2 regions of the Undibacterium sp. Di27W genome follow, and region 1 is predicted to be linked to the other one. Evidence: predicted binding sites of a transcription regulator. Region 1 holds the regulator's gene; the other holds the start of a gene.

Region 1 (11,006 bases):
GTGATGGGGCCACCATCACCCACCAGGTTCAAGCCATTTTGGGTTTGCAGAATGCCGTTTTCACTGACTTTCAAACTGCCATGTCTGGTGAGGGCCTCGGAACCATCGGCTTTTTCCACGACCAGCCAGCCCTTGCCCTGCACTGCCACATCCAGTTCACGGCCAGTATTCTGCAAGCTACCTGTCGAGAAATCCGTACCCACCGTGGCATCAACCACAAACGTCCGGGTGGGCAAGCCATCACTCTTGACAGGCACAGCCCGAAAAGAATCCAGTTGCGCCCGAAAACCAGTAGTCGAGACATTCGCCAGGTTGTGCGAGACCGTAGCCTGCTGCTCAAGGATATGCTTGGCACCGGTCATCGCCGTGTAGACAAGTCTATCCATGAGCTACCCCTGTTTGACTAAGAATTGAAAACACATATCAATGCAAAAAACCAAAACCATTAACGCAGGTTGACCAGTGTCTGCAACACCTGATCCTGGGTTTTAATCGTTTGTGCATTGGCCTGGTAGACACGTTGGGCTGTAATCATATTCACCAGCTCACCTGTCAAATCGGTATTTGAATCTTCCGTCGCAGATGCAGTCAGCGTACCCAGGCTGCCAGAATTTGGCGGGCCTATCAGCGCATTACCAGAAGCTGCGGTTTCTATCCACTGGTTATCACCGGTCGATTGCAAGCCATTCGGATTAGTAAAATTGGCCAACACCACTTGCGCCAGCACCGCTGTCTTGCCATTGGTATAACTACCCACAATGGTGCCATCTTTCGCTGTATTGAATTTGGACAGTTTGCCGGAAGCATAACCATCCTGGGTATTTTTACTGACACTGAAATCAGAACCAAATTGGGTAGTGCCATTAAAATCGTATTTGATGTCGACCGCAGTATTAATTGGCGTCACAGCGCCGGTGTTGACAGGTACGGTCAACTTCATTGCTTTGGGATCGGTGGCTGAAAATGGTGGCGTTGCGACTGTCAGCTTGCCCAGGTTATTAAAACCTATGCGGCCTATGGAATTGGTAGTAGCACCAGTACCTGCGATCAAGACACCGTCTACCGTGGCAAACACATCCCATTCTATGGTGGCTGGCGCAGTAGGTGGTGTGGCAGGATTCAAATTATCCACTTTCACAAAGAAAGACTGGACCACATGTGAATTACCCAGGCTATCAAACACGGCTATCGAGGTAGAACTATTGTAAGTCGTAGGATCAGTCGCACTGAAAACAGTCGGCGTAATGACAGGTGGAATGGCAACCGGGGTCTGTGTACCTGGCACCAGTTTGCGCGAATCCAGGTTCATCACGGCATTGATCAAGGTAGTCTGGGCTGGCGCTATATCAGATGTATTGATATTGATGGTGGAAGCTGCACCGGTGGACAATACCCCCGACGCGTTAGCCACATAACCAGTTAATTGCGCACCCTGCGCATTGACTATATTGCCCTGCTTGTCCAGCTGAAACTGACCATTGCGCGTGTACGTCACTGCACCATTGGTCGACATGCGGAAAAAGCCACCGCCATTGATGGCGATATCAAGGGGATTATTCGTCGTCGAAATATTACCCTGAGTGAATTGCTGCACCACGGCGGCGACTTTAGTACCAATACCTACCGTACCAGCAGAAGAACCGTTCAGTGAGTTGGCGTAGACGTCAGCAAACTGTGTTTGCCCTTGTTTGTAACCCACGGTGCTGGCATTGGAGATATTGTTACCGATAACATCCAGTGACTTGGAAGCCGCATTCAATCCACTCAATCCTTGTTGAAAACCCATGATATTTCTCCCTTACTTTTGTCTAGTTCATTAATGCTTGATTACTACAGGATTTGATACAGGATTACTCCAAGGATCAATAAATTTGCCTGACATCACTCATGCTGACATCACCCACATTGGCCAGGCTGAGTTTCAAGCCCTGTGAGCCTGAGGTGATGCTCGATACCACGCCAAATGCCAGACTGGTGGCATCGAGTTTTTTATCGCCAGAAGTCGCCGTCATTTCCACCTTATAGACGCCATTGGCAGCTGCAGCACCAGCATCAGTCTTGCCGTCCCAGGTCAGGGTGTTGACACCTTGCGGCAATGTACCAGCACTGAATTTCCTGACAACGAGGTTATTACTGTCGCGTATGACCACATCTACATTGCTGGCCGCTTGTGGTAATTCCACCCCGTAAATACCCTTACCATCGGTCATCGTCATGGTACTGCCGGGCGCAATCACGCCATGGCCTATCATGCTTGCAGCTTGCAGGTTTTGCCCGGTCTGGAAGCTGGCATTCAAGGCAGTCACCGTGGCATTGAGTTTGTCTATACCTGATACCGTCGATAACTGCGCCATCTGACTGGTTACCTGGGCGTTATCCATAGGGTTCAAAGGATCCTGATTCTTGAGCTGGGTTACCAGCAAGGTCATGAAACGATTTTGCGCATCCGCTGTTGAGGATGTCGCGGTTTTACTGGCATTCATGGTCGCCAGCAAGGCTGGGTCGACAGTATTACTTTGTACGCTGCTGGTAGCCATCATCTTTTCCTTCTAGAAAATATTATTGCCCTAAAGTCAAGGTTTTCAACAACATGGTTTTTGCTGCATTCATGACTTCGACATTGTTTTGGTAAGAGCGAGAAGCTGAAATCATATTCACCATTTCTTCCACCACATTCACATTTGGCATGGCGACATAGCCTTTTTCATCCGCCATCGGGTGCTTGGGGTCATACATCAGTTTAGGTGGTGCGCTATCTTCTACAACCTCATTTACCTTCACAGCAGTAGCAGCGGTGCCAGCAACAGGTACGGCGCTGAAAACCACTTGCTTGGCCTTGTAGGGTGTCCCGTCTGAACTGGTGACGCTATCGGCATTCGCCAGGTTACTGGTTACCACGTTCAAGCGCTGCGACTGCGCACTCATTGCTGAACCGGCAACATTGAAGACATTAAAGAGCGACATGATGATTATCCCTATGCTTAATTCAGTATTTATCCCTGTATCGCCGCCAACATGCCCTTGATCTGCATATTGATCAAAGTCAGGCTGGCCTCATAACGCAGGGCATTATCCGTAAACTGATTACGCTCCACATCCATATCCACGGTATTTCCATCGATACTGCCCTGCACTGTCGGCCGGTACTGCGCAGCTACACCAGCCACCGTACCTGGAGTATCGATGTGCTGGCTGGACGTTTTATTCAAGGTGGTGGGCGACTGATTCAGGTTCTGCCCCAGAGCATTGCTCAGGGCACTGGAAAAATTGATATCCTTGGCCTTGTAATTTGGCGTATCTGCATTGGCAATATTCGATGCCAGCAATTGCTGGCGTTGCCCCCGAACTGACAATGCAGCCTCATGAAACCGGAAAAATTCGTCTAATTTGCCAACCATCTTTATCTCCTCCGCCGCCAGGCCCTGGCCCATCAGGCACTCAAGGGTTTTCTATACCTTGCATCATATTCGCCGAGGCACAAGTTTGATCAGGCAAGCAGAAAGGGAAATACCCGCTTATTCACGCTTTCAAAAAAGCTGGCGAATCCTAGAATGGAGTGAAGTACAAACCCATCAGGAAACATGATGAAAGCCGCAAGAAAACTCAGCAAGTTACTGATTACCCTGTGCCTGACAGGCACGACAGGCTATAACCAGGCCGCTGTCGTGGGTACAGCGCAGGACCCAGCTCAGTTACGCCAGATAGCACTGGATTTTTTGACCACCCAGGCATCGGGTCAAAGCGGCGAAGTCCAGGTCACTGTGGGTGAAGTGGATAAACGGCTCAATTTGCAGGCTTGCGACAATCCCAGCCCTTATATGTTGCCGGGAAGCAAACCATGGGGTAAGGTCACCCTGGCGATACGTTGCACATCACCCGCCCCCTGGCTGGTCTATCTGCAAGCCAATGTACAAGTCACGGCTGATTATTATGTTGCAGCAAATGCATTGGTGCAGGGACAAGTTATCAGTCTGGCTGACTTGAGCAAGATCAAGGGTGATATCTCAAAATTACCTGCAGGTGTCATTACTGCACCAGAACAGGCCATTGGTAAAAGCATGCAGGTTTCCATCCCGTCTGGCAGTGTCATGCGCATGGATGCCTTGAAAAGCCCTGCCGTGGTGCAACAAGGCCAATCCGTGCGGGTCATCAGTTCCGGCCCTGGTTTCCAGGTAGCAACTGATGCTATTGCGCTCAATAATGCAGCAGATGGTCAAATTGCCAAGGCAAAAACCAATTCGGGACAGACTGTCAGTGGCATCGCAAAAAACGGTGGCATCATAGAAATAGTTTACTAATAGCAAGGTTTTAAGCTGACGGCATTAAGCAGATGCAATATTTTTTTACAGTAAGGTTAAAGTTTAAAATTACACGGCCGATAAACTGGATGTAGATGTTTGTAAGTCCCACACTAGAGGGTATCGCTGTGAAAATTGATGACGCATTGAATAAGACTGCGGGGCTACCAGTAAGCCCGCAACAGGCTCGCACGGAAAAACCCGCGGAAAACGCGGTACCCGCAGCGAATTCTTCGAAAGTACAGATTTCGACTCTGTCCACACAATTGCAAGCCTTGCAGAATACGCAAGCTGGCAGTGCCGTGTTTGAGACGAAGAAGGTGGAAGCAATCAAGCTGGCCATTTCCGAGGGGCGCTTTCAAGTGAACTCGGAAAAAGTCGCTGATGGGCTTCTGGAAACAGTTAAAGATTTGCTCAACGCCAGAAAACGCTAACATGAACACAAGAAGTTCCGGACACACCGCCATCGAACTATGCCTGCAAGAAGAAGTCAGCATGATGTCTTCGCTTGCCGATTTGCTCAAAAAAGAGCAAGCCGCATTGATAGAAAGCGACGTGATCCAGCTCAATGATTTTACCCAGAGCAAGGGACAACTTGTAGTCCAGATAACGGAACTTGAAAAAAAGCGCAATGCCTATTTGCAAGAATTAGGCTACAAAGCCGATATCGACGGCATGCAGGCCTATTTGCAAGCAGCAGATATGCAAAATAGCGCCCAGCATTGGGATGCGCTGTTACAACTAAGCTCGCAAGCCAAAGAAGACAATCGTGCCAATGGCTTATTGATCAATCGCAGATTGTCGCTAAACCAGGCGACTTTGAACTTGTTGCAGCAAAATACCAATCAGGCCGGGTCCATGTATGGCCCGAACGGCCAATCCACTGTCAAAAGTGTGCCAGGCAAGGGGTATATTGCCACTTAAGCCTCATCAAAGCGGTCAATTAAGTCTCTCGACCAGCCCAATTTTCCCAGATCTGTAGCGAGCGTCGGCGCTTGAAGAATTACACATGAACCTTGATCCCGCTCGCATTCAAGATCGTCGCCAACAAGTTCTTTATCACTAGGGATCTGGCGAGGTATCGGGTGCCGGTGTCACTACGGGCCGGGCAGCAGGCGCAGGCAATGATGTTGCCGCGGCAGCAGGTGCAATCGGCACTTCCACTACAGGTTCAGGCAACACTGCCAATATAGTCACCGACACGCGCCGGTTTCTGGCTCGCCCTTCAGGCGTGTCATTGTCACTCACTGGCAGTTTTGCCCCCTGCCCCACCGCGGTTACCCGGTTTTCATCCACGCCATTCTCGGTCAGCAGACGCGCCACCGTGCTGGCACGTACCGCAGATAATTCCCAGTTTGAAGGGAAGATGGGATTATTGATGGGCAGGTTATCCGTATATCCTTCTACCTGTATAGCATGGGTATCGATTTTAAGTACGCCTGCAATCGCTCTTAGTGCCTGTATGGAATCAATATTCAAGCGCGCATCACCCGGCGCAAACAAGAGGCTGGCATTGATTTCTATTGTAATGCCACGACTGGTCTGGGTCACCCTGACCTTACCTTCCCTGACCAGCGGTTCAAGTACGGTCAGGATATCCTTGGCCATGGTGGTCATTTGCGCACGCTCCTTGCGCAAGCCCTCGCTGCTGCGATTCTTGACCAAAGGCAGAGGATCAAGTTTGATTACTTGTTCATTTGGCGCATCCACCGGCTTGGGATTGATGGTCATGACCTTGCCAAAAGCCCCGGTCAGTGAATTCGACAACACCCGGTATTTACCCTCATTTAGCGAGGAAATGGCATACATGACAACAAAGAAGGCAAACAGCAAAGTAATAAAATCCGCATAAGAAACCAGCCATCGCTCATGGTTGTCCGGCTCTTCATGGTATTTTTTTCTCGCCATAGATAGTTTTTATATCTTCAATTCCGGTGATTGGTCAGTCTTTCTTCCACCACGCGTGGGCTATCGCCGAGGGCGATGCTATAAAAGATATCAGACAGCATTTCGCGACGTGTCACTTCACGACCTATGATTTCCTTGAGTTTATTACTGACAGGCAAGAACAGTAAGTTCGCCATGCCCACGCCATAGATAGTCGCAACAAAGGCAACCGCAATACCGCCACCCAGTTTGGAAGGATCGCTGAGGTTTTCCATCACATGGATCAAACCCAGGACGGCACCAAGTATCCCTATGGTGGGGGAATAGCCCCCCGCTGCTTCCCAGATCTTGGCGGCCTGGCGCTGTTCCATTTCATACAGAGATATATCGACATCCAGTATGTCCTTCAAGCGTATAGGGTCTATGCCATCGATGACCAGACGCAAGCCCTTGCCGATGAAAGGATCGGAAGAGGCATTCATATAGCGTTCCAGGCTAAGAAAGCCCTCGCGTCGTGCCACCACACTCCAGATCAGGGCATCTTCAACATTCTTTTTGCTGCTGTCAGGCGGCTCCGAAACTACCCAGCGCAACATGCGCACACCACGCCTGAACGTATTGAGGCGACTTTGCAGCAATACTGCCCCCAGGGTGCCAACAAAGACAATCACAAATGCGGCTGGCTGCACCAGCGATGACAAGCGCCCTCCTTCAATCAATTGACCGGACAGGATGCCAAATACCACCAGTATTAATCCAACTATGCTAGCCCAGTCCACGCCTTCTCCCTTAAGTAAGCCCTGAGCCTGGCGACTGCCTGACTATGTAATTGTGATATGCGTGATTCAGACACGCCCATGACGGCACCAATTTCTTTCAGATTCAGCTCTTGCTCATAGTACAAACCCATGAGCAATTTCTCTCGCTCGGGCAAGCTGTCTATCGCACCGATGACGGCATCCCGGAAATCGTCATTGAGCAAATCCTGCAAAGGGTCGCCAGACAAGTCTGAGCAATAGTGATCGAGAAAATGTTCCTTGGTATCGGAATCATGAAAGTCTTCGTAATACACGAGTTGATGCCCGCCACTGTCCGTCAGCAAGTCCTGGTATTCTTCCAGGCTCAGCTTGAGTGACTTGGCGACCTCGGTTTCCAGAGGTGGCCGCCCCAGCTTTTGCTGCAACACATTCATGGCATTTTCTATCTTGCGCATATTCTGGCGCACGCCCCGCGGCAACCAGTCACTGCTACGCAATTCATCCAGCATGGCACCCCGTATGCGTTGCACCGCATAGGTTTCAAATTGTGCGCCATGGGTATCTTCGTAACGGTTAACGGCGTCCAGCAGGCCTATCATACCGGCCTGCACGAGATCATCGACCTCCACGCTGGGAGGCAGGCGCGCCTTCAACTGGTAAGCAAGACGCTTGACCAGGGGCGCATGCTCCCTCAAAAGGAAGTTTTTATCTGATTTTCCGCTAGCGGTGTACATTTTTAATTAAATTCCAAGACCGACACCCAGCTCAGGTACTCCTTCTACACATAATGTGGAACGCGCAGTCTTTGCCAACTGCTCGGCCAGCCGTGAAAATGCCAATGAAGCAAGCGCCTTGGGGAAAGCATCAATCACAGAACGTCCCAAATGCGCCGCCTTTCTTACATGTTCATCTTCCGGCACATTACCAACATAATGCAATGGCACCGCCAGATACCGGCTGGCTGCCTGCGCCATATTTGTATAAATCAATCTTGCCTCTTTGTCCGATGCTCCTGAGACCAAGATACCATAACCACGCCTGCCCACTCTGTTGCTGACCCGTTTGATCAATCCATATGCTGCCTTGATCATGTCGGGATCTGCCGACACCTGTATCACCAGCTCACTGTCATCCAGCGTCGCCAGTGGAAAAGTGTCGTCACGATTGATATCGCTATCAACAATAACCAGGTCTGCACTATTGGCCACGGTGTCAAAAACCCTGGACAACTGGCGCGCACTTTCTGATGGCAACCAGGCGTGCCTGGCCAGCATCGTCACCGACAAGCCAGAAGCTACCAATTTGACGGCTTCCTTCATTGTACGCTGTTGTCTCGCTACATCCAATAAGGTCTGATCATGCCGGGCATTCAACCATGCACCTATACTGTTTTCTGAGGCACGCGCATCGACCATCAGGACCTGGCTACCCTGGCGTGCCAGTGACACGCCAAGATTGACCAGCATGCCACTTTTCTCATCTTCTCTCAATGCGGATAAAAAAGTAAACACTCTTGGTTTTGGTCCTGCCAGCATGCGGCGCAGGCCTTCTGCCTGATCAAAACTAGCCAAGGGACACCTCCTGACCTCTACGTCCAGCCACCTTGGCAACTGATGCAGCACCCGCCATTAGCAGTGGCAATTCTTCATCCAGATAGCGGAAAGCCGCCGTCTCACGCTTGAGTTTGAAGGCACGGTCTATCAAATATAATTTGTTGGCAATATGCAGATCTTCGGGCACACGCTGGCCACTGGCCACGTAGTACACCATGAGCTTTTGGCGTATCGCAATATCAAGTGCGCCACCTATGGTGGCTGCTTCATCGAGCTTGGTAAAAATACAACCAGCCAGTCCATTACCCTGATAGGCACGCACCACTTCGCTCAAAGTTTCACCCGTCGATGTCGCATTCAGGCATAACAAACGTTTTACCGGAGTGTCTGTTCCAGACAACATTGCCACCTGCTCGGTGACCATCTTATCGCGCTGGCTAACACCGACAGTATCGATCAATACTGTATGTTTGTTCTTGAGCTCGGACAAGGCAATGCGCAAGTCTGCCTCATCCTTGACGGCATGCACCATCACGCCCAGGATTTTGCCGTAGATACGCAATTGTTCAAAACCGCCGATACGATAGCCATCAGTCGTGATCAGTGCCAGCTTGGATGGGCCATGACGCATGACGCAACGCGCAGCCAGCTTTGCAGTGGTCGTGGTTTTGCCAACGCCGGTAGGACCAACCAGGGCATACACCCCTCCCTTTTCCAGCATTTCATTTTCATTATTAATGGTCGACAGATTGCGGACCAGGACATTCTTGATCCATTCCAGGCCATCTTCAGGCTTGTCTGCTTCTGGCAGTTTTTCGACCAGATAGCGAGACAGGCTGGCGCTAAAGCCGGTGGCCAGCAATTCTCGCAGGATTTCTGCTTTTTGCGGATGGCGTTTCTGAGTCTGGGTCCAGGAGATTTCTGCCAATTGCGATTCCAGCATGCTGCGCATGGAGCGAATTTCAGACATGACATCATTGAGCTCATTGGCGCTCACTGGAGCTTCAATCTCGCTGCCGAAAACGCTGGCGCTTTTTTGTGGCTTGAAGACTGGCACGTCGATAGGACGTTCCAGCGCTCTTTCCACTGGCCTGTGCAAAGAGCTGGACTGTTCAGTTTGAAAACGTGGTGCAAAGCGAGGCACTTCAGGCACAGAGGCCTGTTCACCATGATCTGGTGCGATGGCACTGATGGCTTCATCTGCCATCGCCAGAATCTCCACCTTGCCGCCCACATTGCGATTCGACAGGATCACGGCATCTGCCCCCAAAGCATCACGCAACATGCGCAAAGCTTCGCGAGAAGTATTCGCGGTAAATTTTCTGACGTTCATGATTGACCTCCGACCAGACTGGTGACTCTAATTGTTTTTGTTTCGGGTACTTCTGCGTGTGACAAGACTTTCAACTGCGGTAAATTACGGCGCAAGAAACGCGACAGTAAGGCGCGTAGTGGTGCTGGCACCAGCAATACAGGTGTCAAACCCATTTGTTCCTGATGTTCAGCGGCAGCCTGGGTTTGGCTGGCCAGGGTGTCAGCCAGCCCAGGCTCTATGCCTGAACCATCTGCACCACTGGTTTGCAGCGCCTGCATCAATAAGCGTTCAAGGCGGTTGTCCAGTGTCATGACCGTCATCTCATTGCCGGTTGGGTAGATTTGCTGCACGATGGCACGGCCCAGGGCTATCCTGACTTGCGCCGTCAACTCATTGGCATCCTGGGTATGCATGGCTTGTTCAGACAAGGTTTCTATGATGGTGCGCATATCACGGATATGCACGCCCTCAACGAGCAGGTTCTGCAAGACTTTCTGCAGCGTCGACAAGGGCATGGATTTTGGCACCAGTTCTTCCACCATTTTTGGCATGTCTTTGGCCAGGTGATCCATGAGCAGTTGCACTTCCTGGCGGCCCAGCAATTCAGCAGCATGGCTGGTGATCAGATGATTCAGATGGGTAGCAATGACGGTACCGGAGTCCACCACGGTGTAGCCCATGGCTTGTGCCTGCTCACGTATGGCCGCCTCTATCCATACTGCTGGCAAGCCAAAAGCCGGATCATTGGTCACGGCACCAGGCAGATTACCCGTGACCATGCCAGGATTGATCGCCAGATACTGCCCACTCAAGGCTTCACCAGCACCGACCTCCACCCCTTTCAACGTAATCCGATACGCCGAGGGTTTCAATTCCAGATTGTCGCGAATATGCACGGGAGGCGAGAGGAAACCAACTTCCTGGGCAAACTTTTTACGTATGCCTTTAATGCGGCGCAAGAGCTCACCACCCTGGTTTTTATCCACCAGCGGGATCAGGCGATAACCGACTTCCAGGCCCAGGGTATCGACAGGCAAAATGTCTTGCCAGGTTGCCTCTTCCATTTCCTGGGGAGCCGCAGTAGGTGCTGTTTCCACTTTGGCATCCGCGGCAGGTGCTGTCTCATTGCGCTTGGTCAGCATATAGCCACCACCACAAAGCACCGCTGCCAGCAAGATAAAAGCAATATGTGGCA
Region 2 (11,006 bases), on a different contig from region 1:
GGCTTCATCTGCGCGCACATAGGCAGACATCAACAGCAGGGACAAACTGGAGAGAGTAAGTACATTCTTTAAAATGTGGCGCATGGTGTTCGGTCTTGGATTTATAGGAGTTTGGCAGAACATGTAAGCAGCAATGTTATACTGGCTATTAAGCAAAGCGCCATCTTATCAAATAAGTTGCCGACTATGGGTGTTTGACAAACAAACAGCATTTTACCTTCACTATATTTTTCAGTTTTGAATGAAACTGTGGTGCTCCGTGAATGAGGGATAAAAAAATTTTGTAAAGATGGGCCACCATAAAACTAGTACTTACATACTAATTTTTATTGCTCTGATGCAAGCCAATAGCGGGGAACACTGGACAGCGAGGATAGTTTTGATATCTAATCTGGTCCGTCAGGACAAATTGTCCCACAAAAGCATACGAATTTTGCAAAAAAATCATCTAAATGGTTTGTTTGCACGCTTAGCATAGCGACACATTATTCAATTAAACATTGCGCCCGCGCCAGAATGAAATTGGATTTTTTTATCAACTCGTGTGATGTTAAGGAGGCACGATGACTAAAACGACATTTTTAAATTTTGAACAATCAATTGCAGAGCTGGAAACAAAAATAGAAGAATTGCGTTTTGTTCAGGATGATTCGGCAGTCGATATTTCTGAAGAAATAGATAGACTGTCGAAGAAAAGCCAGATGTTAACGAAGGATATTTACGCCAAGTTGACCCCATGGCAAGTGTCGCAGATTTCCCGCCATCCCCAGCGTCCATATACCATGGACTATATCAATCAGATGTTTACTGATTTCCATGAGTTACATGGTGACCGCAGTTTTTCTGATGACCAATCCATCGTTGGTGGTCTGGCCAGGTTTAATGGGCAGGCGTGTATGGTCATGGGCCATCAAAAAGGTCGCGATACTAAAGAGCGCGCTTTGCGTAATTTCGGCATGCCCAAGCCAGAAGGCTATCGTAAGGCCATGCGCCTGATGAAGCTGGCCGAGAAATTCGATATTCCTGTATTTACCTTTGTGGATACTACCGGTGCCTGGCCTGGCATAGATGCAGAAGAGCGCGGTCAGTCTGAAGCCATTGGCCACAATCTGTATGTCATGGCAGAACTCAAAGTTCCACTGATCACCACCATTATTGGTGAAGGTGGCTCCGGTGGCGCATTGGCACTGGCAGTTGGCGACGCGGTATTGATGTTGCAATACGCAACTTACTCCGTGATTTCACCAGAAGGTTGCGCCTCCATCCTGTGGAAGACTTCTGACCGTGCATCCGATGCAGCAGAAGCGCTGGGTTTGACTGCCCATAGACTGAAAGCCATGGGTTTGATCGACAAGATCATCAATGAACCTCTGGGTGGTGCTCATAGGGATCCCAAGCAGATGTGTGCTTTGGTCAAACGTGCACTGGCAGATACCCTGCGTCAATTTCAGGGCGTAAAAACCAAGGACTTGCTGGCTGCCCGTCATGAAAAATTACTCAGCTATGGTAAGTTTAAGGAAACGAAACTTGCTGAATGAGGTCAGATCAACATTGCTCCAGTCTTGAGCAAAAATTCTCAAAAAAACTCGATGCCATTATTGCGGATTTCTGTGACAGCAATTTGCAAAATGGCCTCGCAGTAGGCTTTAGCGGCGGTTTGGATTCCACGGTTTTACTTGATCTGGCGGTCAAATACTGCCGCCGCGCCCAAATTTCACTGCATGCTTTTCATATACATCACGGCTTAAGTCCTCACGCTGATGACTGGTTAGTTCATTGCCAGGCTATTTGCGTCGCCAGTGGCATTCATTTTCATGCTGAACGTATTCACGTTGCCCGTGATAGCGGTGATGGCGTGGAGGCGTCTGCACGCAAGGGGCGCTACCAGGCATTGGGGCGGATGTCGGAAGATGCTGGCACCCCGTTAATACTGACTGCCCATCATCAGGATGACCAGGCCGAAACCCTGTTACTGCAATTACTCCGCGGTAGCGGCGTAGCTGGCATGTCTGGTATGGATGTTTGCCATCGTGCCCCCAATTTGTTTGGTCATGACAAAGTCATGCTGGGACGGCCATTATTGTCAGAAAAGCGGACAACACTGGAAGCCTATGCACGCCAGCAGGGCTTGCGCTATATAGAGGACGAGTCAAATACTGATCAACGCTATCTGCGCAATGCGCTACGTCATAGTGTCATGCCAATACTTGAGGGTTTGTCGCCGGGTTACTCAGAACGTATCGCCCGTTCTGCCACACATTTTCAGGCGGCGCAAGATTTGCTGCTGGAAGTTGCTGAACAGGATTTCAATAGCTGCTCGCATGAGACAGGGCTGGCAATTGCTGCCATGCGTACACTGAGTCCTGCGCGTAGAGATAATTTGTTCCGTTACTGGTTTGCCAGGGCTGGTGTGCGCATGCCGACGACCTCACGACTGAAAGAAATGCAAAGTCAGCTGTTTGATGGCCGTGAAGATGCTCGAATTACTGTTCAGCATGACACCATTGCCATACATCGCTATCAAAACGTCGTCTACCTGTCCGCACAAAAAGCGGAGATCGCAGAAGAAAATTGCTTGCAGGAATTTGCATGGCAAGGGCAGGATAGTATCCATTTCCCAGAATTCGCTGGTAGCCTGTATTTTGACCAGAGTGAACATGGTCTCGATGCGTCATGGCTACAATCACAGACACTAGTCTTGCATCTGCGCCGGGGAGGGGAGCGATTGAAGTTGGCTGAAAATCGTTCTACCCGCGATATGAAGGGGCATTATCAATCCCTGAAGATACCTTTCTGGCAGCGCGAGCGCTTGCCTTATGTTTCTATCGGTAAGGATTTGTTATTTGCTGCAGGCGTTGGCATGCAGAGCCGGTTTTGCCAGGACAAACCTGGCTCTTGCATTTCCCTACGCTGGGTTTTTGATTAAATTAGGCATTATCGTCTTATAGGAATATTAAATATGCGTAGACAGCTAGTCCTCGATACCGAAACCACAGGTTTGAATGCGCGCAATGGTGACCGCATCATAGAAATTGGTTGTGTAGAATTAATTAACCGTAAACTGACTGGCAATAACTTTCATCGCTACATTAATCCTGAGCGTGATTCAGAAGAGGGTGCGCTGGCAGTCCACGGCTTAACTACTGAGTTCTTAAGTGATAAGCCCAAGTTTGCCGAAGTAGCCGAGGAATTCTGCGCCTATGTTAAGGATGCGGAAATCATTATCCATAATGCACCCTTTGACGTTGGTTTCCTGAATGCTGAGCTTGCGCGCCTGAATTTGTCAGCGCTGACTGAATATTGCCCCAGTATTGTAGATACACTGGTCCAGGCAAAGGAATTGCATCCTGGAAAGCGAAACTCACTGGATGCACTTTGTACCCGCTATGAAATTTCAAACTCGCACCGCAAATTGCATGGCGCTTTGCTGGATGCTGAATTGCTGGCAGATGTTTTTCTGGCAATGTCGCGTGGACAAAATAGCTTTGAGATCGACATTGAAGAGGATGACGCGCCTAAAGTGCAGGAAGTCGTTGCGTTTGATATGCCGGTTGGAGAAATTGCAGTTTTAATGGCAACAGCTGAAGAGATGGATGAGCATGAAGCATTGTTGTCCGGCTTGGATAAACAAATCAAAGATAAATGTATTTGGCGCACGACGGTGTAGGAAATAATGGTAAATATTGTGTTTTTGGAAATTCATGAGATGCAATAAACATAATAATTAATTGCTTTAGTAGTAATTTAGAAGACTCAAAAAGGATCACCTGTTGCAAACGGGTGATTTTTTTTGAGTTTTTTTTGATCTCAACCCTAAAGTTTTCACAATTTGTTGCCGTTAGATGGGTATGAAAATAAATCGAAAATATTTTTAAATATTCCCTAAAGTTTTCTAAAGTGCTGCCGTTAATGATTATGAGACGATGAAGTAAAAGTCCTTCTTTTGCTTAAGTTATTGTTTTTATTGATGTTTTTTGAATTGGCTAATTTTGCTGATCCGAAAAAATAAAAATCTGTTTTCTACGAAATCTTATTTTGTAGATATCTAATTGTGCCTGTAGGATATTTTCCTACGGCATGCCTTCGTTTTATTCTTGGTTTAAATACGGAATCTCGCTTATACAGCGGCTTTTCACCAGCCTGCACAATGTATCTCACTGGCAATGCAAACATGCCACTGATAACAAACTGGAGGGTGAGAAAATGACGCAGAACGATATGATGGCCGAGATTCGGGATGCCAATTTGAGTTATTTGATGTTGGCACAACAAATGATTCGCGCTGATAAAGCGACCGCTATTTTCCGTTTGGGTATTGGTAAAGAAATTGCTGACCTGATTGAGGGTCTGAATAATGCCCAAATTTTGAAATTGGCTGGCTCCAATATGATGTTGGCGCGCTTCCGCTTCGAAGATAGTTCCATTTTGTGTATGTTGACAAATTACAACAAGGAACGTGCTCTTGCGCATTCCCATGCTGCGATTTTGATGGCTGGTCAACCAGTCGAAGAAATTCATTAATTTGTCGAGCATTTCAATCAAGGTGGATGGGGAATAATCATGGCAAGCAAAAGCGTAGTAAACGAAGCACACGAAATTCAATTGGCAATTGAATTGGTCAATCTGGGCGCCAGGTTGCAATTGCTGGAATCCGAGACTTCCTTGTCGCGTGAGCGCCTGCTGAAGATCTACAAGGAATTGAAGGGTGTATCGCCGCCAAAAGGCATGCTGCCTTTTTCTACGGACTGGTTTATTACCTGGCAGCCAAATATTCATTCTTCCCTGTTCATGAATATCCATAAATATTTGCGTGAACATGCTGGCGTGGAGGGTATTGAGGCCATCATCAAGGCATATCGTCTGTATCTTGAGCAGGTGCCGGTGCCAATTGGGGATGAGCCCGTATTGTCACTGACAAGGGCTTGGACTCTGGTGCGCTTCTTTGAGGGTAAAATGCTCAGTTTTGCAAAATGTTGCAAATGCAGCGGGCAATTTGTTGCGCATAGCCTGGATTTGCATGATGATTATGCTTGTGGTTTATGCCACGTCCCATCACGGGCAGGTAAAACAAAAAAAGCAAAAGATGCGGAGGCCGCGTTGGAGATGGTGGCTTAAAATTCAGGAGGAGCCTTGGAGGTAGTAGCGTCAAAAACCCGCAAAGGCAAGCTCCTCCCGGCTAACGGAGTTTTTTCTTCGCCAGTATTTCTCGCGCTTAGCTTACAGTTACTCGCTTTTGTCCTTTCTTATTTGCTATATGCCGCCGACAGGTGGCAGTTCGGTAGCTTACTCTCTCCCTATTTCCTGCTTGCTGTCCATGCGGGCATCGCTGCAACTCTCAGTTTCTTGCTGGGCATGAGTTGGTGGTGGTGGCTAATACAATTTACTTTCCCTTTTGCGGTTGTCGCCTCTCTGGTATTCCAGTTGCACCCGGGTTTCAGTTTGTCCATCTTTTTATTGTTGGTATTGTTGTTTTGGTCAACTTACCGCACCCAAGTCCCATATTTTCCTTCCAAATCCAGTTTGTTGCCGTGTATTCTTGAGCAACTACCTGCTCGCAATGATTTGCGCTTTATTGATATCGGCAGTGGTTTTGGAGGGGTATCTATCAGCCTGGCAAAAATGCGACCTGAACAATCATTCTTTGGCGTTGAGGTGGCGCCCATCCCCTGGCTGGTAAGTTGGCTCAGGGCTGCGGTATTAAGTAAGAAGCTGCGGTTTTACTTAAAAGATTATTTGGAGTTGGATTTTGCTGATTTTGATGTGGTTTTTGCTTACCTGTCTCCGGTGGCTATGCCAGGACTGTGGGAAAAGGTCAGATCTGAAATGAGGCCAGGTGCGATTTTCATGAGTTATGAATTTAAAGTGCCCGGTGTCGAAGCGGATTTAATTATAAAAAGCAATCTGAATGACCCCGATCTGTATATCTGGCGCATATAATGATCATAGTGAAATGTATTCCTGAAGCAATATTTAACCTTCCATTTCTGGTGAATGTTTCAGGTCTGAGGTAGTGTAGTCGATATTATAAAAAATCCTCTCTAAGGAGTAAAAGCTCGTGTTAGTTATCGTCGGCTATATCGTCGTGTTGGGCTCAGTCTTTGGTGGCTTCGTCATGTCCGGCGGGCATTTGGCGGTATTGTTTCAGCCCCTGGAATTGTTGATGATAGGTGGCGCCGCACTTGGTGCTTCTCTGGTTGGTAACAATGCTAAAACCTTGAAGTCGACAATGAAGGCGCTTCCTAGCGTGCTGAAAGGTTCCAAATATACAAAGTCATTGTATATGGAGCTCATGACCATGCTGTTCGACGTCCTGACCAAGGTGCGCAAAGAAGGCTTGATGTCTATCGAGGGCGATATTGAAAAGCCTGAAGAAAGCCCGCTTTTTAGTAAATATCCTGCAATTGTCCACGATCATCATATGATGGAGTTTATAGGGGATTATTTACGTCTGATGGTGTCGGGAAATATGGATGCCTTTCAAATCGAGAATTTAATGGACAATGAGCTGGAGACACATCACCACGAAGGTGCCGTGCCCGCCCATTTTATTGCCAAACTGGGTGATGGCTTGCCAGCCTTTGGTATTGTGGCTGCCGTGATGGGGGTGGTGCACACCATGGAGTCAGTAGGTATTCCACCTTCTGAATTGGGGATTTTGATTGCGCATGCGCTGGTGGGTACTTTCCTTGGTATTTTGCTGGCCTACGGTTTTGTTGGCCCTCTGGCGGGTTTGATGGAGCAGCAACTTGATGAATCGTCCAAAACATTTCAATGTATCAAGGTGACCTTGCTGGCCAGTTTGAATGGTTATGCACCGGCTTTGGCGGTGGAGTTTGGCCGCAAGGTATTGTATTCAACCGAGAGGCCTACGTTCTCAGAGTTGGAAGAACATATTAAGCAATCTAAATCTAAATAATAAAAACTGGATTGGTGATGGCAAGCGAAGAACTAAGACCGATTATCGTCAAGCGCATCAAGAAGGTGGCTGGTGGCCATCATGGTGGTGCCTGGAAGATCGCTTATGCCGATTTTGTGACTGCAATGATGGCGTTTTTCTTGTTGATGTGGTTGCTGGGTTCGACTGCCAAGGGTAATTTGAATGGTATCGCCGAATATTTTCAAACCCCGTTGAAGGTGGCAATGGCGGGTGGTGACGGTAGTGGTGATAGTTCCAGTGTTATCAAGGGCGGTGGTAAGGACCTCAGCGCACGTGAGGGGCAAAATCGCAAGGGTGAGATAGATGCTCAGAAAAAAACCTACAATTTGCAAGCGGCTGAAGCAGCCCTGGCAAAAGTCGAAGCAGAACGCTTGAAGGGCCTGAAGACCAAGATTGAGGCAGCGATAGAGTCTAACCCAACCTTGAAGCAGTATAAGAAACAGTTGTTGCTGGATATCACCACAGATGGTTTGCGTATTCAAATGGTCGATGAGCAAAATCGCCCTATGTTTGCCTCGGCCAAGGCAGATTTGCAGCCCTATACCAGAGAAATTTTGCATGAGATAGGTAAGGCTTTGAATGATGTGCCGAATCGCATCAGTTTGTCAGGCCATACCGATGCTTCACCCTACGGTAGTGGAGAGCGCGGTTATAGCAATTGGGAATTGTCGGCTGACCGTGCCAATGCTTCCAGACGAGAATTGATTTATGGTGGTATGGATGAAACCAAGGTTTTGCGCGTAGTTGGTCTATCTTCTTCTGTATTGTTTGATAAGCAGGATCCCTTGAATCCCATCAATCGCAGGATCAGCATCATCGTCATGAATAAAAAAGCGGAGGAATCTGCGTCGCAGGATGGTGGCTCTATTGAAGTTGCAAATCAGTCTGACTCAAGTGCGGAAATTTCAGTCAAGCCTTGACGGTAGCAAGACGTAGCATCATTAAGTCAAAATGCATAGATAGGATGCTTAAGATGTCCAAAAAGAAACTGTTGGGTTCTCAGGTTAAGCAACTTTTATCAGGTGTGTCTGATCATGGAAATGCACATTTGCTGGAGGTTGAGACCGACCTTGCGCAAACAACCATACTCTTGGGCGAGGCAATAGAAAAGCTGGGAGTCAGCTTTATGGCCCTGCATGCAGCCATTTCGAGTGAGCAGGAAGAAATCAATTTAATCGTTAGTTCCGGTGGTGTTTCTGATGAAAGCGTATTGCGTCTCAAGGTAATACAGGAAGATATTGCCAGGCATATCAGTTCAGCCGTGACCAGCTTGCAATTTCAGGATTTGACCAGTCAGTTGATTTCAAGAACCCTGCAGCGATGCGAAGGTTTGCGGGAAGTCTTGGGGACTTTGGGAGTGGTAGGCAATGATATTGAGCACGACGGTGAATCAGATGAGTTGACGGCCTTGTTGCGTGAGACTACCGTCCGTCTGGAGAAGCAAAGTGCGGACCTGAAAAATTTGTTACATAAAGCTGTGCATCAGAAGCATCTGGATAGTGGTGACATCGAGTTATTTTAAATCAAGTGGTGGTTTGCAGAAGCTGCCTACAATTCGTATAACGGAGTAATTATGGCCAAGACAATTTTAGCTGTGGATGATTCTGGCTCCTTGAGGCAGATGGTGGCATTCAGTTTGAAAGCCGCAGGATATCAGGTGATTGAAGCAGTTGATGGCCAGGATGGACTGGAAAAAGCACGCAATCAGGTCGTTGATCTGGTATTGACCGATCAAAATATGCCACGCATGGACGGCCTGACGCTGATCAAGTCTCTACGTGGATTGCCCTCATATGCTCGAGTGCCTATCTTGATGCTGACAACCGAATCTAGCGACGATATGAAGGCAAAAGGTCGGGCTGCTGGCGCCAATGGCTGGCTGGTGAAGCCTTTTGATCCGCAAAAACTGACTGAAGTAGTGAAAAAAGTGATTGGCTGAATTAATGGCCTGAAGTCTGGGCAAACAAATGTAAATCACGGAGTTTAATAATGACGATTGACATGAGTCAGTTTTTCCAGGTTTTTTTCGACGAGGCGGAAGAGCTTCTTGCCGAGAAGGAAAAATTGTTACTTGCCGTCGATATCTCTTCACCAGATCCTGAGGATTTGAATGCCATTTTTCGTGCCGCTCACTCCATCAAGGGGGGCGCGTCGACCTTTGGCCTGACAGATATGACGGAAGTGACTCATATACTGGAGTCACTGCTTGATAAGATACGCAAGGGTGAAATGGCGCTGACTGCAGAGCATGTAGATGCTTTCCTCATCGCTAAAGATATTTTGAAGATGCAGCTTGACGGGCATAAGTTAGGTACGCCTGTAGATCAGGATGCAGTTGCTGATGTCAGGATGTTGCTGCAATCACTGTCGCAGGATGCAGTGCCCATTGCTGCTCCCACGGCCAGTTTTGCCAGCCGCAGTCCAGAATTTGATGATGCAGATGTAGTCTATAAAACGGCTTTCAAAATTGAATTGCCCGATGTTTCTGAATCAGACGCCGCTGCGATCATGTCGGAGCTGGGATTGCTCGGCTCCATATCCAGACTGGATAATAATGGCAGCAATGTAGTCCTGGCTTTGCGGACGAATGAAAGCAAAGATGACATTATTTCGATTTGTTCTTTTATTCTGAATCCTGACACACTGAAAATAACAGAAGAGCAAATCGCCAACTTACCCGCCAGTAAAGCGCAGCCTAGCGACGATGACCTGGGTTATGGTTTCTTTGAACCCCTGGACGCCATGTTTCCGCCTGAGGAAAACAAGTCAGAAACCGCTTCTGAAAAAGTGGCGGACATTGTTATTCCAGAAAAGGCAGCGCCGCTTGCCGAGAAAAAAGTGGAGAAGCCTACTGCTTCCCAGGAATCCTCTACCATACGGGTCGGCATAGAAAAAGTAGATCAACTGATCAATTTGATTGGTGAATTGGTCATTACTCAGGCCATGTTGGAGCAGCGTACTCAAGACTTGGATCCGATTGCCAATGAACGTCTGCTGAGCAGCGTGGCACACCTGACCAGAAATACCCGTGATTTGCAAGAAGCTGTCATGTCCATACGCATGATGCCCATGGATTATGTTTTTTCGCGTTTTCCACGCATGGTCAGGGATTTGGCGACCAAACTGGGCAAGAAAGTTGAATTCGTCACTTATGGCGCTTCGACAGAGCTGGATAAGGGCTTGATTGAACGTATTGTCGATCCACTGACGCATCTGGTGAGAAATAGTATAGATCATGGCATAGAAATGCCAGCTACCAGAGCGCAGACAGGCAAAAGTGAAACAGGTAAATTGTCCCTGTCTGCGGTACATCAGGGCGGTAATATTGTGATTGAAGTCAGTGACGATGGCGGTGGCCTGCATAGGGATAAAATCCTGGCCAAGGCAAGGCAGAATGGCCTGACCGTTTCTGATGCAATGAGTGATAGTGAAGTCTGGCTCCTGATCTTTGCACCTGGATTTTCAACTGCCGAAACGGTGACTGATGTGTCTGGTCGCGGTGTTGGTATGGATGTGGTCAAGCGCAATATCGCTGCCATGGGCGGCGTCGTCGACATCCGCTCAGCCAAGGGTTATGGTACGACGATTACGATATCCTTGCCTTTGACGCTGGCGATCCTGGATGGCATGTCGATCAAGTTTGGTAATGAGATTTATATTTTACCTCTGGGCTTCGTCATGGAGTCTCTACAGCCAGCCAAGGCAGATATAAAGGAAATCAGTGGCAAGGGCAGAGTGGTAAAGGTGCGCGATGAATACCTGCCGCTGGTACCCTTGTATGAATATTTCGATATTCCGCCCAAATATACAGATCCATCTGATGGCATCGTTGTGATTGTGGAAGTGGATGGGAAAAAAGCCGCATTATTTGTTGATGATCTGGTTGGTCAGCAACAAGTGGTGGTAAAAAATATAGAATCAAACTATAAGAAAGTCCCTGGCATCTCAGGAGCAACTATCCTGGGTGATGGTGGTGTTGCACTTATTTTGGATGTCGCTGCCGTTTTGCGCACTGCGCGATGAAGATTGAATTAGAAATTTAAGACGAGGAAAAAGAAATGACGCAAAT

Evidence for each region. The regulator FliA, encoded in region 1, starts transcription of late flagellar genes. The targets are predictions, from matches to a motif close to CTAAAGTTTNNNNNNNNNNNGCCGNTA.
Region 2: motA (flagellar motor stator protein MotA) is a predicted target of FliA. The motif match lies at 5,996-6,022, and genes of this name have one in related genera.

What each region holds. Positions count from the first base shown of each region.
Region 1 is NZ_JBMPOS010000005.1:308,020-319,025, forward strand. Features, by position in the region: gene flgF (flagellar basal-body rod protein FlgF) at 1-386, opposite strand, end outside; gene flgE (flagellar hook protein FlgE) at 446-1,786, opposite strand; gene ACO0LF_RS12990 (flagellar hook assembly protein FlgD) at 1,863-2,540, opposite strand; gene flgC (flagellar basal body rod protein FlgC) at 2,560-2,964, opposite strand; gene flgB (flagellar basal body rod protein FlgB) at 2,994-3,398, opposite strand; gene flgA (flagellar basal body P-ring formation chaperone FlgA) at 3,582-4,298, shown strand; gene flgM (flagellar biosynthesis anti-sigma factor FlgM) at 4,427-4,732, shown strand; gene ACO0LF_RS13015 (flagella synthesis protein FlgN) at 4,734-5,222, shown strand; gene motD (flagellar motor protein MotD) at 5,361-6,206, opposite strand; gene ACO0LF_RS13025 (flagellar motor protein) at 6,224-6,964, opposite strand; gene ACO0LF_RS13030 (RNA polymerase sigma factor FliA) at 6,946-7,677, opposite strand; gene ACO0LF_RS13035 (MinD/ParA family ATP-binding protein) at 7,684-8,514, opposite strand; gene flhF (flagellar biosynthesis protein FlhF) at 8,507-9,829, opposite strand; gene flhA (flagellar biosynthesis protein FlhA) at 9,826-11,006, opposite strand, start outside.
Region 2 is NZ_JBMPOS010000001.1:755,453-766,458, forward strand. Features, by position in the region: gene ACO0LF_RS03360 (L,D-transpeptidase Cds6 family protein) at 1-84, opposite strand, end outside; gene ACO0LF_RS03365 (acetyl-CoA carboxylase carboxyltransferase subunit alpha) at 564-1,538, shown strand; gene tilS (tRNA lysidine(34) synthetase TilS) at 1,535-2,926, shown strand; gene dnaQ (DNA polymerase III subunit epsilon) at 2,960-3,667, shown strand; gene flhD (flagellar transcriptional regulator FlhD) at 4,204-4,521, shown strand; gene flhC (flagellar transcriptional regulator FlhC) at 4,561-5,115, shown strand; gene ACO0LF_RS03390 (SAM-dependent methyltransferase) at 5,131-5,937, shown strand; gene motA (flagellar motor stator protein MotA) at 6,056-6,916, shown strand; gene motB (flagellar motor protein MotB) at 6,934-7,857, shown strand; gene ACO0LF_RS03405 (chemotaxis protein) at 7,911-8,459, shown strand; gene ACO0LF_RS03410 (response regulator) at 8,511-8,876, shown strand; gene cheA (chemotaxis protein CheA) at 8,927-10,960, shown strand; gene ACO0LF_RS03420 (chemotaxis protein CheW) at 10,996-11,006, shown strand, end outside.